DNA from 4 places in the Lysinibacillus sp. GbtcB16 genome. Region 2 is predicted to be linked to each of the others. Evidence: riboswitches for the same ligand, from Rfam matches in the RefSeq annotation. Region 2 holds a riboswitch; each other region holds the start of a gene.
What was found. Region 2 has a riboswitch for thiamine pyrophosphate ahead of thiM (hydroxyethylthiazole kinase). Riboswitches for the same ligand answer to the same signal wherever they lie in the genome.
Positions count from the first base shown of each region.

Region 1: it holds a riboswitch for thiamine pyrophosphate, as region 2 does, so the genes downstream of both, thiT (energy-coupled thiamine transporter ThiT) here and thiM (hydroxyethylthiazole kinase) in region 2, are expected to answer to the same signal.
Region 3: it holds a riboswitch for thiamine pyrophosphate, as region 2 does, so the genes downstream of both, thiC (phosphomethylpyrimidine synthase ThiC) here and thiM (hydroxyethylthiazole kinase) in region 2, are expected to answer to the same signal.
Region 4: it holds a riboswitch for thiamine pyrophosphate, as region 2 does, so the genes downstream of both, KVT27_RS09215 (ABC transporter substrate-binding protein) here and thiM (hydroxyethylthiazole kinase) in region 2, are expected to answer to the same signal.

Region 1 is NZ_JAGXJV010000007.1:48,244-52,037, reverse strand. It holds gene KVT27_RS19070 (AAA family ATPase) at 1-1,162, shown strand, start outside; gene KVT27_RS27105 (hypothetical protein) at 1,203-1,328, opposite strand; gene KVT27_RS19065 (magnetosome magnetite crystal formation protein family) at 1,381-1,704, opposite strand; TPP riboswitch at 1,830-1,937, shown strand; gene thiT (energy-coupled thiamine transporter ThiT) at 2,072-2,632, shown strand; gene map (type I methionyl aminopeptidase) at 2,803-3,558, shown strand; gene KVT27_RS19050 (hypothetical protein) at 3,586-3,794, opposite strand, start outside.
Region 2 is NZ_JAGXJV010000002.1:134,522-138,315, forward strand. It holds gene thiE (thiamine phosphate synthase) at 1-414, opposite strand, end outside; gene thiD (bifunctional hydroxymethylpyrimidine kinase/phosphomethylpyrimidine kinase) at 404-1,228, opposite strand; gene thiM (hydroxyethylthiazole kinase) at 1,216-1,983, opposite strand; TPP riboswitch at 2,070-2,168, opposite strand; gene mbcS (acyl-CoA synthetase MbcS) at 2,356-3,794, shown strand, end outside.
Region 3 is NZ_JAGXJV010000008.1:113,283-117,076, forward strand. It holds gene KVT27_RS19940 (AEC family transporter) at 161-1,090, shown strand; TPP riboswitch at 1,157-1,271, shown strand; gene thiC (phosphomethylpyrimidine synthase ThiC) at 1,416-3,194, shown strand; gene KVT27_RS19950 (catalase) at 3,400-3,794, opposite strand, start outside.
Region 4 is NZ_JAGXJV010000001.1:1,837,769-1,841,562, forward strand. It holds gene KVT27_RS09205 (ABC transporter permease) at 1-235, opposite strand, end outside; gene KVT27_RS09210 (thiamine-binding protein) at 232-525, opposite strand; gene KVT27_RS09215 (ABC transporter substrate-binding protein) at 527-1,522, opposite strand; TPP riboswitch at 1,678-1,788, opposite strand; gene parC (DNA topoisomerase IV subunit A) at 1,912-3,794, opposite strand, start outside.

The sequences.
Region 1 (3,794 bases), on a different contig from region 2:
ATATTTAACTGAACAGATGAAAGGCTGGACAAGACTGCAGGCAATTGTAGAAGAACAGCATAAGCAAATGCCAACAACTATTCCAACCTTACAGCAATTAAAACAAACACTTACCGATGTTAGTAAACAGAAAATGGATTTACAAAAATTATGGCAGGAAAGCCAGCAAGATTTACATGCCGCGAAGGAAGCTGCCAGTAATGCTAAACTAGCGGTGGAAATCGCCAAACAGAATTTTGAAGAATTAAAGCTCAAAATGAATGACAAGCGTGAGCAGTTTTCAATAAGCATGCAGGAAGCAGGCTTTGTGAACTACGAAGACTATGCAACTGCGAAAAGAAGTGCCACTCAATTAGAGGAACTTCGGAAGGCATGCAATGATTACACGTTACATGTTCATACGTTACAAATTCAAATTTCAGAAGGAGAAAAACATCTTCAAGGGAAAGAGGAGCAAGATTTAGCCCAGATGGAGGCAACTGTGGAAAATCTCCGAATCGCCTATGAGGATGCCTTTAAACAACTTCAACAAATAGATGGATTTGCGAAATCATGTCAAAGCTTCATCAACAAAGTAGAAGAAACAGAGAGAGAGCTTCGTTTACTTGAGAGTGAGGCAGGTCGAGTGAAGGAGCTGTATGGCTTATTAAATGGGCAAAATTCGAAAAAACTGTCCTTTGAACGATATATTCAAATTAATTATTTAGATCAAATTACAGAGGCAGCTAATATTCGTCTTTATCATTTGTCTAATGGTCAATTTGAGCTTAGACGTTCAGACAGGCTTGAAAAGCATGCAAAGCAAAGTGGACTTGGGCTTGATGTATATGATGCTTACACAGATCAATTACGAGATGTTAAAACGTTATCCGGTGGTGAAAAGTTCAATGCATCATTAAGCCTTGCTCTAGGAATGGCAGATGTTATTCAAAGCTTCCAAGGCAATATTCATATTGAAACAATGTTTATCGATGAGGGCTTTGGCTCGCTCGACGAGGAATCATTAAATAAAGCAATAGACACATTAATTGATTTACAAGATTCTGGACGAATGATTGGTGTCATCTCTCATGTACCTGAATTAAAATCAGCGATGCCAGCCGTTTTACATGTCGAAAAAACATTGAATGGACATAGTCAAACACATTTTGAAATAAAATAAAGGAAGGTGTATTTCCGGTTTAAGGAAATACGCCCTCCTTTTATTTTTTTCGAGAACTGACTGTAGAAGTTGTCCCTTTTTTTGCTGCCATCACTTTTTTTACGATTGGTATAACAATAGGCGCTAATTTAACAGCGGTTTTCACTACTTTTGATACTTTCATCAAAAACACAGCTCCTTTTTAATTACTTCTACCTGTTTATTTTAAAAATAAAACATTAGCGGATAACTCGAACGGCTTGAATAATATTCCATATAACAATTCCGAGCGAGACAATTCCGTAAATGGCGAACGAAATGAACCAAATGATCATGACTGTACTATTACTTGAAGTAGGGTCTAAACTAAATGTAGAAAAGACAAAAACAATGAAAAATAAGATCCCAAATACAAAAGGAATTAGATGGGACACTAATGCGCGAATAGAATGTCTTTTAATGTCAGCATCTTTCGTAACGAAGTAAACAATTAATGGTACGATGAAAGGAGCAAAGAAAATACTGAGATAACTAAAGGCAGATAAAATTTTTTGGTTCTCCATAGTTGTACCTCCTTTTTTAATATTTACGCATGGAAAACAGTAAAGTTTCAAAATTAAGTATGGAAGAGGTTGTAATCATTCCTTGCTTTGCGTACAATGAAAGTGTTCAAATTAAATTCAGATGTAACGACCACAAGGGGAGCTGATGATGTCAGCTGAGACTGGGCACGTAATGCCTTGACTCTTTGAACCTGTAAGCTAACACTTGCGTAGGGATGTGGATAGAAACCGACACTTTTACGATGTGAGGCTCTGTCCTGACATCGTTTTTTCATTCTTAAGAATAAAAAGGTGTCAGAGAGAATCAAATCAGCGCATTTCTATTCCTGCTCTTGTATCCTACATCGGAACAAAGGAGAGAATATGTATGGACAAAAAAAGACTATTAATGCTAGTGGAGATTGCAATATTTGCAGCGATTGGCCTTGTGCTTGATCAGGTCTCCTTTAAAGTATGGGCACAAGGTGGCTCTGTTAGTCTTGTCATGGTACCAATTATGTTAATTGCATTTCGCTGGGGTCTAGTAGCTGGCCTAATAACAGGCTTGCTTGTAGGTGTGATGCAAACCATGTTTGGAGCTTATATAGTACACTGGCTTCAAGGTTTATTAGATTACGGTGTTGCTTTCACAGTTGTAGGGTTAGCAGCCATTGTACGCAGACCTTTACTGGAAGCAGCAAGTCAACTAAACAAAACAAAAATGGCGTTTTATATTATTGTAGGTACGGTATTTGCAGGCTTCTTGCGATATGCAGCGCACACTACTGCTGGCGCGGTATTTTTTGCAGAGTATGCCGGCGATCAAAATGCGTGGATCTACTCGATAATTTATAATGGTACCTATATGCTGCCCGCAACAGTATTAACAGCCATTGTGGGAGCGTTATTATTCACAGCGGCTCCACAGCTAATGCAACGTAAAGCGTAATGCCAACCCCTTCATATTGGTGAAGGGGTTTTTTATGTAGTCGTAAGAGAATAACGCTTTTAGCACTTTGCCAAGAAGGCAGGCATACAATATTTAAAGCGTTTAGCGTTATACGCGTAAAAAGTTATGTTATATTAAAGAGTAGATATTAGATGAAAGGGACGTTATACATGATTGTAAAAACGCAAGAAGAAATTGAAGCTTTTAAAAAAATTGGACGCATTTGTGCAGAGATTCGTGAAGCGATGAAGGTTGCTACAAAACCAGGTGTCACAACACTTGAACTAGATGAAATTGCTGGTCGAATGTTTGCTGAGGCAGGTGCCATTTCAGGACCAAAAGGAGAATATGACTTCCCAGGATATACTTGTATTAGTGTCAACGAGGAAGTAGCACATGGTATCCCAGGAAAACGTGTTATTCAGGAGGGAGATATTGTCAATATCGATGTTTCAGGCTCTTTAGATGGCTACTTTGCGGACACGGGTATTTCATTTGTAGTTGGTGATGGCTATGAAGACAAAGAAAAACTATGTCGTGTTGCCAAAGATGCTTTTGATCGTGCTATGACAAAGGTAAAGGCTGGCTCTAAATTAAATCAAATCGGTAAAGCTGTAGAGCGCGAAGCGAATGCTAATGGCTTAACAGTGATTATGAATTTAACAGGCCATGGTTTAGGTCGTTCTTTACATGATGAGCCCAATCACATTTTAAATTATTATGATGCATGGGACTCTACGATTATGAAAGAAGGTATGGTTCTTGCAGTCGAGCCATTTATCTCAGCAAAAGCAGAGCATATTGTAGAAGCTGGTGATGGTTGGACATTCATTACACCTGATAAGTCTCTTGTTGCTCAAATTGAACATTCAGTAATTGTTACAAAAGATAAACCAATTATCCTTACTTCATTAGACGAAGAATAGGATTACAAAAAAATCCTGCACACCAAATTATTTTTGGTAGGCAGGATTTTTTTTAATGAATAAAATACCAACTAAGAGTACACCACATAGAAATAACGCAGCTGTTGTTACGAGTAGCTCATCAAAACCATTATGTAAAGCGATTCCTATATAAGCCCATATAAAAACACTTGGATACATGATATCAAAGTGATGAAAGCGGATATGTAGCGCAATGGCTCCACCTAAGGTCAGTA
Region 2 (3,794 bases):
TGTTGTGGCAAAAATAGGTCCAATTCCTACATAGTCCGCATGATGGTCAATAGCCGTTTGTAGTTCTTCCTGTGAATGTACAGAAACGCCAAGGAGCCGGTTTGCCATTTTCTTACGTGCAATGGCAATTTGTTCATCATCTTGACCAATATGAACACCATCAGCACCAAGTCGAACTGCTAGATCCACATCATCGTTGATGATAAACGGCACACGGTAATGTTGACATCGTTTTTGGCATTGGTGGGCAAATTGCTCATAAGCTAATCCTGTTAATGCATAAGGACCCTTTTCGCGTAATTGAAACATAGTAATGCCAGCCCGTAGCGCTTGTTCGAGTACAGCTAAAGGTTCCTGTTGGGAAACATTGCTTGTACCCATAATAAAATAAAGCTGTAAATCTTCACGTTTCAAGTAACTTCACCTCGCAGGCACCTTTATGCAGCTGATAAGCAAAATGATTTGTGGGGCCATGACCTTTACCAATGGCTAAATCATGCATAATGGCTAATTGTATAAATCTTTTAGCTTCGATAATAGCTTTTTCAATGGTCAAACCTTGACCAAGAAAAGCAGTGATAGCTGCTGAAAATGTACAACCTGTACCATGTGTGTTTTTCGTCGTAATACGAGGAGACTGCATGGAAAATGATTTGTCATTTTTTATAAATACATAATCAATTGCATATAACGAATTGGGGAGATGCCCACCTTTAATGATGACACATTGAACACCTAGTTGGAAAAAGCATTGAGCAATTTCCTCCATATCCGAGAATTGATTTATTTTTTTTCCCGTAAGTGCCTCTGCTTCCGGTATATTTGGTGTCACAATTGTAGCAAGAGGAAGTAAAGACATGCGCATGGCCTCGATAGCCTCTTGCTGCAATAAGCTTTCTCCACCTTTTGCAATCATAACGGGATCAACGATTAGTGGGATTTTTAAATCGTCAATAATGTGTGCAATACCTTGAATAATTTCCGAGGAATAAAGCATACCTGTTTTAATCGCAGTAATCGAAAAATCTTCTAGTAATGCATGAAATTGTTTTTCAACAAAGTCAACTTCAATTGGGAAAACCTCTGTTACACCAAGTGTGTTTTGAGCAGTTAATGCTGTAATAACGGAGGTGCCAAAAACCCCTAATTCCTGGAATGTTTTTAAATCAGCCTGAATACCAGCGCCACCGCCACTATCTGAGCCTGCAATTGTCGTTACAATATGCATGAAGCCTCACCCTCCTTTGAAAGACGATGTAAGGCATTAAGCAAAGCAATTTGAATATCCCCAATATCCTCTGTAAATGCGGATGCTAACTCAGCTGCTTTTTTATAGTATGTGAGTGTTTCCGCTAATTGGCTGTACGGATCATCTCCTGAAGAGAAGGCTGCTCCACATATAGCACTAAGTAAACAGCCTGTACCCGTTACTTCAGTCATTTGTGAATTTCCACCTGTAATCCATTCGCTATGCACACCGTCTGTCATAAAATCATGTTTGCCTGTAACAATGACTATACAGTTGTAGCGTTGAGCCAATAATGTAGCCTCAGTCTCTATGTCAATAAATCCCTCACCACTATCAACACCTTTTTGTTGCCATTCCACATTGGCTAATGCCGCAAGCTCTCCCTTGTTACAACGTATGACTGCAAATTGAATAGCTGAAAGTAATAGATGTACGGTTTCCTTGCGATAAACTGTGGCACCTGCGCCAACCGGATCTAATATAACAGGAATGCCAAGGGTATTTGCTTTTTTTCCTGCTAACAGCATTGATTCTTTTATTCGATCATTTAGTGTACCAATATTGATTAAAAGAGCGTCTGCATTGGCGACCATTTCCTCAACCTCATGGCTATCATCAGCCATGACAGGAGAGGCACCTAATGCCAATAGACCATTGGCTTGGAAATTAGCCACGACATAATTAGTTATACAGTGAATAAGCGGTTGTTGTTGACGAATTGTTTGAAAAATCATTTTAGTCCTCCTTTATGGGTGGACGTAAGCATGCAAAAAAGGCCCTTTTTACGTAAAAATGCACGAAAAAGAGCCTTTCATCTGAAAAAACGATGTTCATTGCTCCCTACGTCAGTATTAACTAACAGGTTCAAAGGGTCAGGTTTTACCTTCTCAACTCTTTATGAGTCCCCCTGCAATCTTGCTTTTAGTTGACCAAAATGTACCATACTTTTCGTATGTATTCAATAGCAAGTTTTCCTATCGACAAAACGTGACTGATGCCATATAGCTAAGCATGATAGTTGTCATGACTTTACTTAAATCAAGTGTAAACCATTGAAAATACTAAGAAAGGAGTATAATGTGTCTTAACAAAAGGGGGCATTTGCCATGAATAGACAAGAATTAGTAGCACCAGAATGGTACAACATAACAGATGAATTTGAAAAATATGCAAAGGATTCAACTAAAAACGCATTGATTATTTATAATGAGCATTCTGATGTACAATTTATCACCTACGCACATTTACTTGAAAGAGCGAATCAGGCGGCACATGTCTTTACAAAAAATGGATTAACTAAAGGTGATGTCATTTTAGTGATGGTACCACGCTCAGTAGAAGCATACATTGTCTATATTGCTGCATTAAAAGCGGGTTTAACAATCATTCCAAGCTCTGAAATGCTAAGAACAAAAGATATTGAGTATCGTATTCATCATGCTGATGCTAAAGCTGTAGTAGCCTTTGAGCCCTATATTGAGCAATTTGATCAAGTAGGAAATCTACAAAATATACAGCAATTTGTTATCGGAGATGCACATGAACCATGGCAGCCGTTAGTAGACAAAATGCGAAAGCAACCAACAACTTACATAAGTTCTACACCAACAAAAAGTACAGACCATGCCTTTTTAGCTTACACAAGTGGCACAACAGGTAACCCGAAAGCTGCTGTTCATACTCATAGCTGGGGCTATGCACATTTACGGACAACAGCCCCACACTGGCTAGGCGTACAAGAAAATGATATTGTATGGGCAACTGCAGCACCAGGATGGCAAAAATGGATTTGGAGTCCGTTTCTCGCGATTTTAGGCAGCGGTGCCACTGCATTTGTTTATAAAGGAAAGTTTGATGCAGCAACATATTTAGCGTTGCTTGAAAAATTTAAGATGAATGTCTTATGTTGCACACCGACAGAATATCGTTTTATGGCAGCACTTGAAAATTTACAGGAGTATGACATCAGTTCAATTCGACAAGCTGTTTCAGCAGGTGAACCATTGAACAGTGAAGTCATTAAAAAATTCTCAGACACTTTCCATCTACAAGTGCGAGATGGTTATGGTCAGACTGAGAATACACTTCTTGTAGGGACTATGGTTGGTATGGACGCAAGAGTTGGTTCGATGGGTAAACCTACGCCAGGCAATACCGTTGACATTATAGACGATTTTGGCGAGCCAGTTGCTATAGGAGAAGTAGGTGATATTGCTGTTCATCGAGAAACACCTGCACTTTTTAAAACATATTTAAATGATCCTGAACGTACTAATTTACAATTTCGTGGTGATTGGTATATAACAGGGGATCGAGCTTATAAAGATGCGGACGGCTATTTTTGGTTTGAAGGCCGCGGAGATGATGTTATTATTTCCTCAGGTTACACAATTGGACCTTTTGAAGTAGAGGATGCGCTGATGAAGCATCCGACTGTGAAAGAGGTTGCTGTCATTGCAAGTCCCGATAAAGTTCGTGGGAACATCGTTAAAGCGTTCATTATCCTTCATAATGGTGTTAATGGTAATCAAGAGCTTATTCAATC
Region 3 (3,794 bases), on a different contig from region 2:
ATTGTTCTCTTTCATTGATTTGATTTTTTGAATCTTTTCAACCATATGAACAAGGCGCGCCCCGTCCGTAGTGGAAGTCAACGGTTTTAATTATGAAAGTAAGTGGCATTGACCTAGTGCATGATCGACACTACTATTAAAAGGGAGGAGGGACATCAATATGGTGTATCTTGGAATGATTTTCTTTCAAATTGTCGCACCTATTTTAGTATTACTTGTACTAGGTGCTATTCTACAAAAGAAATTTCGCTTTAATTTAAAAGCATTATCACAGCTTATTACATATTGTTTTATGCCAGCCGCTGTATTTATTAATTTATATGAGACGAATATAAAGCTGTCTGTTCTAGGAGAAGTCGGATTGTTTGTTGTACTTTTTATCGGGAGTCAAATGCTGCTTAGTCACTTTTTAGCGAAAGGGCTTGGCCTCGCCAAAACTGAGGCGGCTGTTTTTAAAAATAGTGTAGTACTCATTAACTCTGGGAACTATGGGATTCCGGTAGCTCAAATGATTTTTGCCACTCAACCTATCGGTGTAGCCATCCAGGTTATACTCGTTATCTTTCAAAACATGACAACATATACGTATGGTTTATATAATTTAATTTCCTCTACTAAATCGGGCATGACGATTTTTAAGGATTTTATAAAAATGCCTATTATTCACGCTCTAATAATCGGAGTGGCCATGAATTATTTTGATATTGGCATTCCGCAGTTTATTAAAATACCAATAGACCATGTAGCAGATGGTTTTATTGCCGTTGCATTAATCACGCTAGGAGCCCAATTGTCTCAGCTGGAGATCAAAACGATGTTTAATAAAACAGTATTCGTCAGCTGCTTCACACGATTATTTATCGGACCAGCCGTGGCTTTAGTCATTATCTATGCGCTAGGTTTAGATGGGGTTGTGGCACAATCATTATTTATAGCGAGTGCTTTTCCCACATCCCGCAACAGTTCAAGTCTAGCATTAGAATATGATGTAGAGTCCGCAACAGCTGCTCAAACTGTTTTATTCTCAACCATTGTGAGTTGTATAACGGTCACGATTGTGATTTATATTGCGGATGTATTGTTTACCTAATAGAAAATATTTTAATGATATCTTCCATCTCTTAGCAATATCTGCTACACTAGCATCAAACTGAATAGTATTAACTAGGGGAGTCTGATGAGTCAGGCTGAGAGGGAAACGCATAGAGGTTTCTTGACCCTTTGGACCTGATCTGGCTCATACCAGCGTGGGAAAGTTAAGAAGCTATTGCCTATTACGTGCAATCAATAGACCCTTTACATTCATGGCCGGATCCAATTATTATTTTGGATTCGGCCTTTATTTATTGTATTGATTGTTGGGTGAGCTAGATTCGGTCCTTGCTTAAAATACATTTAAGGGAGAGAAGTAGCTCATGTCAGCAATTAGTGAAAAGAACATTACGATTATGTCTAACTTTGAAGGAAGTAAAAAGGTTTATGTGGAAGGATCTCGTCCAGATATTTTAGTACCAATGCGTGAAATTGCATTAAGTCCGACGACTGGTAGCTTTGGAGATGAAGAAAATGCCCCCATTCGGGTGTATGATACGAGTGGCCCATATACAGATCCGGCCTTTCGTGTGGATATTACAAAGGGCTTACCTGCTTTACGAAGTACTTGGATACAAGAGCGAGGGGATGTTGAGGAATACGGAGGGCGTACGATTAAACCGGAGGATAATGGTTTCCGTCGCGCTGATGATCCGCGTATCCATGAAAACGTCTTTCCGGAATTGGTGAGAAAGCCTTTACGTGCAAAAAAGGATGGAAATGTCACACAGCTTCATTATGCTCGAAAAGGAATTATTACACCTGAGATGGAATTTGTAGCGATACGCGAAAATATGGACCCAGATTTCGTACGTTCAGAGATTGCAGCAGGCCGAGCTATTATGCCTTCCAATATTAATCATCCAGAGGCAGAGCCAATGATTATCGGTCGTAACTTCCATGTGAAAATTAATGCGAACATTGGAAATTCAGCTGTATCATCCTCGATTGCAGAGGAGGTCGAAAAAATGACATGGGCTACACGCTGGGGTGCTGATAATATTATGGATCTATCAACTGGCAAGCATATTCATACAACGAGAGAATGGATTATTCGAAATGCTGCAGTACCCGTTGGGACAGTACCAATTTATCAGGCATTAGAAAAAGTGAATGGTGTCGCTGAGGATTTAACGTGGGAGGTGTACCGTGATACGCTTATTGAACAAGCGGAGCAAGGGGTAGATTATTTCACTATTCATGCAGGTGTCCTTTTACGTTACGTTCCTCTTACGGCAAGCCGTGTAACGGGCATTGTGTCTCGGGGTGGATCCATTATGGCGCAGTGGTGCTTATACCATCATCAAGAGAACTTCCTCTATACTCATTTTGAGGAAATATGCGAAATTATGAAAGCTTATGATGTAGCCTTCTCATTAGGAGATGGCTTACGCCCAGGGTCAATCGCGGATGCTAACGATGAAGCACAATTCGCGGAGCTGGAAACATTAGGTGAATTAACGGAAATCGCATGGAAGCATGATGTTCAAGTAATGGTGGAGGGTCCAGGTCATGTTCCCATGCATTTGATTAAAGAAAATATGGACAAGCAATTAGAGGTTTGTAAGGAAGCTCCCTTCTATACATTAGGTCCATTGACAACAGATATTGCGCCAGGTTATGACCATATTACATCTGCTATTGGAGCAGCAATGATTGGTTGGTTTGGTACAGCTATGCTCTGCTACGTGACACCGAAGGAACATTTAGGTTTACCTAATCGGGAGGATGTTCGAGTAGGGGTTATTACTTATAAAATTGCTGCACATGCTGCAGATTTAGCAAAGGGCCACCCAGGTGCACAGCAACGGGATGATGCACTGTCCAAAGCGCGTTTTGAGTTCCGCTGGCGCGATCAATTTAACCTTTCTCTTGATCCAGAGCGTGCAGTAGAATATCATGATGAAACATTGCCAGCTGAAGGAGCCAAAACGGCTCATTTTTGTTCAATGTGCGGGCCTAAATTTTGTAGCATGAGAATTTCTCAGGATATTCGTAATTATGCTAAGGAAAAGGATTTAAATACAACAGAAGCCATCCATGAAGGTATGAGGGAAAAGTCAGCGGAGTTTAAAAAGGCAGGTAGTCAAATCTACCAATAATAATAATGCAAGGCTTGTGTTTATTTCTAGACACGAGCCTTTTTTATGTTGGTTTCATAACTTAATAGGGAGATGAAAAAAAGGAATATATGCCTTTGCAAATAGAAATGAACGCTTAAACCTAGACGAATACAAAAAAGCTCCATGTGAATTATACATTCACATGGAGAAAAGTTGGATTTGGATATCAATAATAAGTGGAATATTAAACGTTTGTTGGTTGTTTTACGTATGGATTTGTAAGATCCATACCTTCTAATGAAAGACCCATTGCTTTTGCGACACCTTCACCATATGCTGGATCAGCTAAATAGCAGTGAAGAATGTGACGGCGTTTGATGAATTCCTCAACAGAAGCCATATCATTAGCCGTATTTTCAAATAGACGTTGTTGTTCTTCCGCAGTCATTAGGCGGAAAAGTTTACCTGGTTGCTCGAAGTAATTACTATCGTCTTCACGGAAATCATGAATTCCTGCATGACCATCAATGCGTAACTCAGGCTCTTTATGGTCTAAATTATGTTCCCATTCACCATAGCTATTTGGTTCATAGCCTAGTGTTGATCCAAGGTTGCCGTCAAAACGCATAGAGCCATCTC
Region 4 (3,794 bases), on a different contig from region 2:
TTGCCACTGTTAGACCACAGCCAACCCCAATAGCAAGTCCTAGTAAAGCTAATTGCACGGTAGCCAGAGCATGTGGCAGGAACGTCTGATACGATTGAAAGCCTTCTACTACAATTATGCTTGGTGCTGGAAGGAGCCAAGGAGGAACATCAGCTATATGCACAACAAGCTCCCATATGAATAAGAGGAAGGCGATAAAAATTATCGTCCTTCCTTTTTGTAATGCCCGTTTCATGATTGATATTTCTCCGTTAATGTAGCCATTGTAATCCCGTTTGGTTGATATAAAATTTTTACTTGTGTAATGACATTAATGGCTCCTAGCTCGACCATCTTAACATTCATTTTCTCAATGATTTGAAGAAGCACTGGAAGCTCACCCTCCATCGTTGTTTCAAGTGGATGAACCTCATACTTCACACCAGATGCATCAATAACTGCAATGGCCGCATCTACATAAGGGATGACATCCTCATACTTTTCTGTCTTTGGAATGATTTGGACACTGATCAATGAATTTGCCATGTTAATTGGCCTCCTTTTTTGGTAAAAACTCATTCGTAAACGCTTGTTTAGCATCAAATTCGCCTTCTAATACTTTGTTGCTCGACATCCATTTAGCATAGTTTTCCCACACTGAAAACTTTTGCTCTCCCCATTGTTTAGCATCGTCCTGATATTTATCAGCCAACCACTCTTGGCTTTTATGCACTAACTCCTTATCTAAGTCAGGTGCCGCTTCTAGTAAAATATCAGCCGCTTCATTTGGATGCTCGATCGCATATTCATAGCCCTTCGATGCAGCTGCAACAAAAGCTTTGACGATGTCTGGATTGTTTTGAATCATTTTTTCATTAGTTGCTAAAACAGGTGTATAGTAATCTAACTGATTACTGTAGTCTGTTAAATACAGCATATTAATCTTTTCCCCACGAAGCTCTGCCTCAATCCCTGTCCAAGCATAATAAATCCAAGCAAAGTCGATGTCTTTTTTCATCATCGTGAAGAAATCTAAATCTCCCGCATTGACAATATCTAATTTATTTATATCAGCGTTTTCTTTTTGCATTAATGATTGTAATACGGCTTGTTCGAGTGGCGCTCCCCAACCACCATATGTTTTTCCTTCAAAGTCCTTTGGAGATGTAATACCCTTTGATGCTACAGAAGCAAATCCAGATGTATTATGCTGGATGATGGCCGCTATTGAGACAAGTGGCACAGCCTGAACACGAGCCTGTGTAATGCCCTCCTGATAGCTCACGCCAAATTCTGCCTTACCAGAAGCTACGAGCTGATCGGCTCCTGCCTCTCCTGGCATAATAATCTCAACATCTAAGCCCTGATCTTCAAAATAACCGAGCTTTTTCGCAACATACAATCCTGTATGATTCGTATTTGGTGTCCAATCGAGAACCACTGACACCTTTTTCTTTGTATCAGCAGCTTGCTTGTCCTCCTTGTCGCTACAGCCCACTAACATCAATAGTGCCGCTAATAGAATAAATAACCATTTTTTCATGCTAAGTCCTCCCAGTTTGTAATATGAAAGTGTTCATGAATGAATGTTGTCACCAGAAGAAAGCGTAATATACGGTTGGTAAGATATTGCTTGGAAAACAAAAAAACGCCTAGGATTCCTCCCAGACGTATTGCAATCAATCTCCAAAACTTTTGCTTTTTTGAATAGATGTTCCCTACGCTGGTACGAGCCAAATCAGGTTCAAAGGGTCAGTGTCTATCGGACACAATCTCAGCTAGCCATAACTAGCCCCCCTACATTCTTTCGCTATGAACTTTTCGATGATTATTATACCCATAGTTGATCTAAAATGACAAGATGCTATTTTTAGATAGTTGTTCCACTCCAACAAATAGCCCAGCTCTACTAGATAGAAACTGGGCATAGTTTTAGCTTGGTTTTTGTTCTTTTTTGGCCGTTAAGACATGGGAAATGGCTCCATCTGTTGCAATATCCACTTTAAATGAACCATTAGAATGGCGATCAGCACGCGTCAATGCATGAACATCAATAAATTCTTGGACGCCTTTTTCAGTTTCAATCACAACCTGTTCATCGTCTGTCGCTTGAATAACAGCGACAATTCGGTGAGGATTTGCTTTTAATTCTGTTAGGACTTTAAGGCCGCGTTTGGCACGACCCGCTACTTCTACCTCTGCGACATTCATTTTCTTGACAGCCCCTCGTTGTGTCACAATAACGACATATTGTGTTTCATCTGGCTGTAGAACATTGACCCCAACTAAAGCTTCTCCATCTTTTAACGTAATCCCTTTAACGCCACCTGTTTTCACACCAGTAACCGGTAATTCCTCGATAGGGAATCGAATAGCATACGCCGTATCAGTTGTTAAGAGCAATTCCACATCATCCGTCATAAATGATGCATAAATCATTGCATCGCCCGCTTTAACATTCATTGTTTTAATCGGCTTCGAGTAACGCGTCACTGCATAATCTGCGAGCGGTGAACGTTTAATTTGTCCATCTTTCGTAGCAGTTAAAATATACGTATTTGGTTGTTCAAATGTTTCAAAGCCATAGACGGCAATAATTGATTCATCTTCACTTGTTGGCACAATACTAGAAATATGCTGACCAAGGTCCTTCCAACGAATATCAGGCAATTCGTGAACTGGCTGATAAATATAATTCCCTCTATTTGTAAATAACAATAGATGATGCTGCGTATTTAAGTTTGCTTCATACAATAAATAATCGGAATCCTTCATCGCAAAATCTTGACCATTGGAAGCGGCATGGGATCGTGTAGAAGTACGTTTAATATAGCCATCTTTCGTGACAGTCACCACAACCTCTTCACTTGGAACAAGGACATCTAATGTAATTTTAATTTCTTCTATTTCTTGTTCAATTCTCGAGCGACGCGGCTCTGTGAAGCGTTTTTTAATATCTAGTAATTCTTGTTTAATGACACGTACAAGCTTGGCCTCGCTTTGTAAAATTCCTTCTAGCTTGGCAATCAATTTATTTAAATCATCCTGTTCTTGGCGGAGCTCTGTAATATCGGTATTCGTTAAACGATATAATTGCAGGCTCACAATCGCCTCTGCTTGTACCTCGGTAAAATCGAACTTTGCCTGTAAATTAAGCTTGGCATCCTTCTTATCATTAGAAGAACGAATTGTCGCAATGACTTCATCTAAAATAGACAATGCTTTAATTAATCCATCTACAATATGGGAACGATCCTTAGCCTTTTGTAAATCATATATAGAACGATTTGTGACCACTTCTTTTTGGTGAGTAATATAGGCATCCAATAATAATGGCAATGTCATCATCGTTGGGCGACGATTATGAATCGCAATCATATTAAAATTGTAAGCTACTTGTAAATCTGTTGTTTTAAATAAGTACTGTAAAATCCCTTGTCCAGGAACATCCTTTTTCAGCTCGATTACGACACGTAACCCTGTACGGTCAGATTCATCACGAATTTCAGCAATCCCTTCAAGGCGTTTATCTACACGCTGCTCATCAATTTTTTTTACAAGATTCGCTTTATTCACATCGTATGGTAATTCGGTAACAACGATTTGCTCTTTGCCACCCTTAATAGGTTCCACCACAGCCTGCGCACGAACTATAATTTTACCGCGCCCTGTTTCATATGCCTTTTTAATGCCGTCCACACCTTGAATAATACCGCCTGTTGGGAAATCTGGACCTTTGAGTACTGTCATTAATTCATCCACTGTTGCAGTAGGCTTGTCTAAGCGCATCAATACAGCATCCAGCACTTCATCTA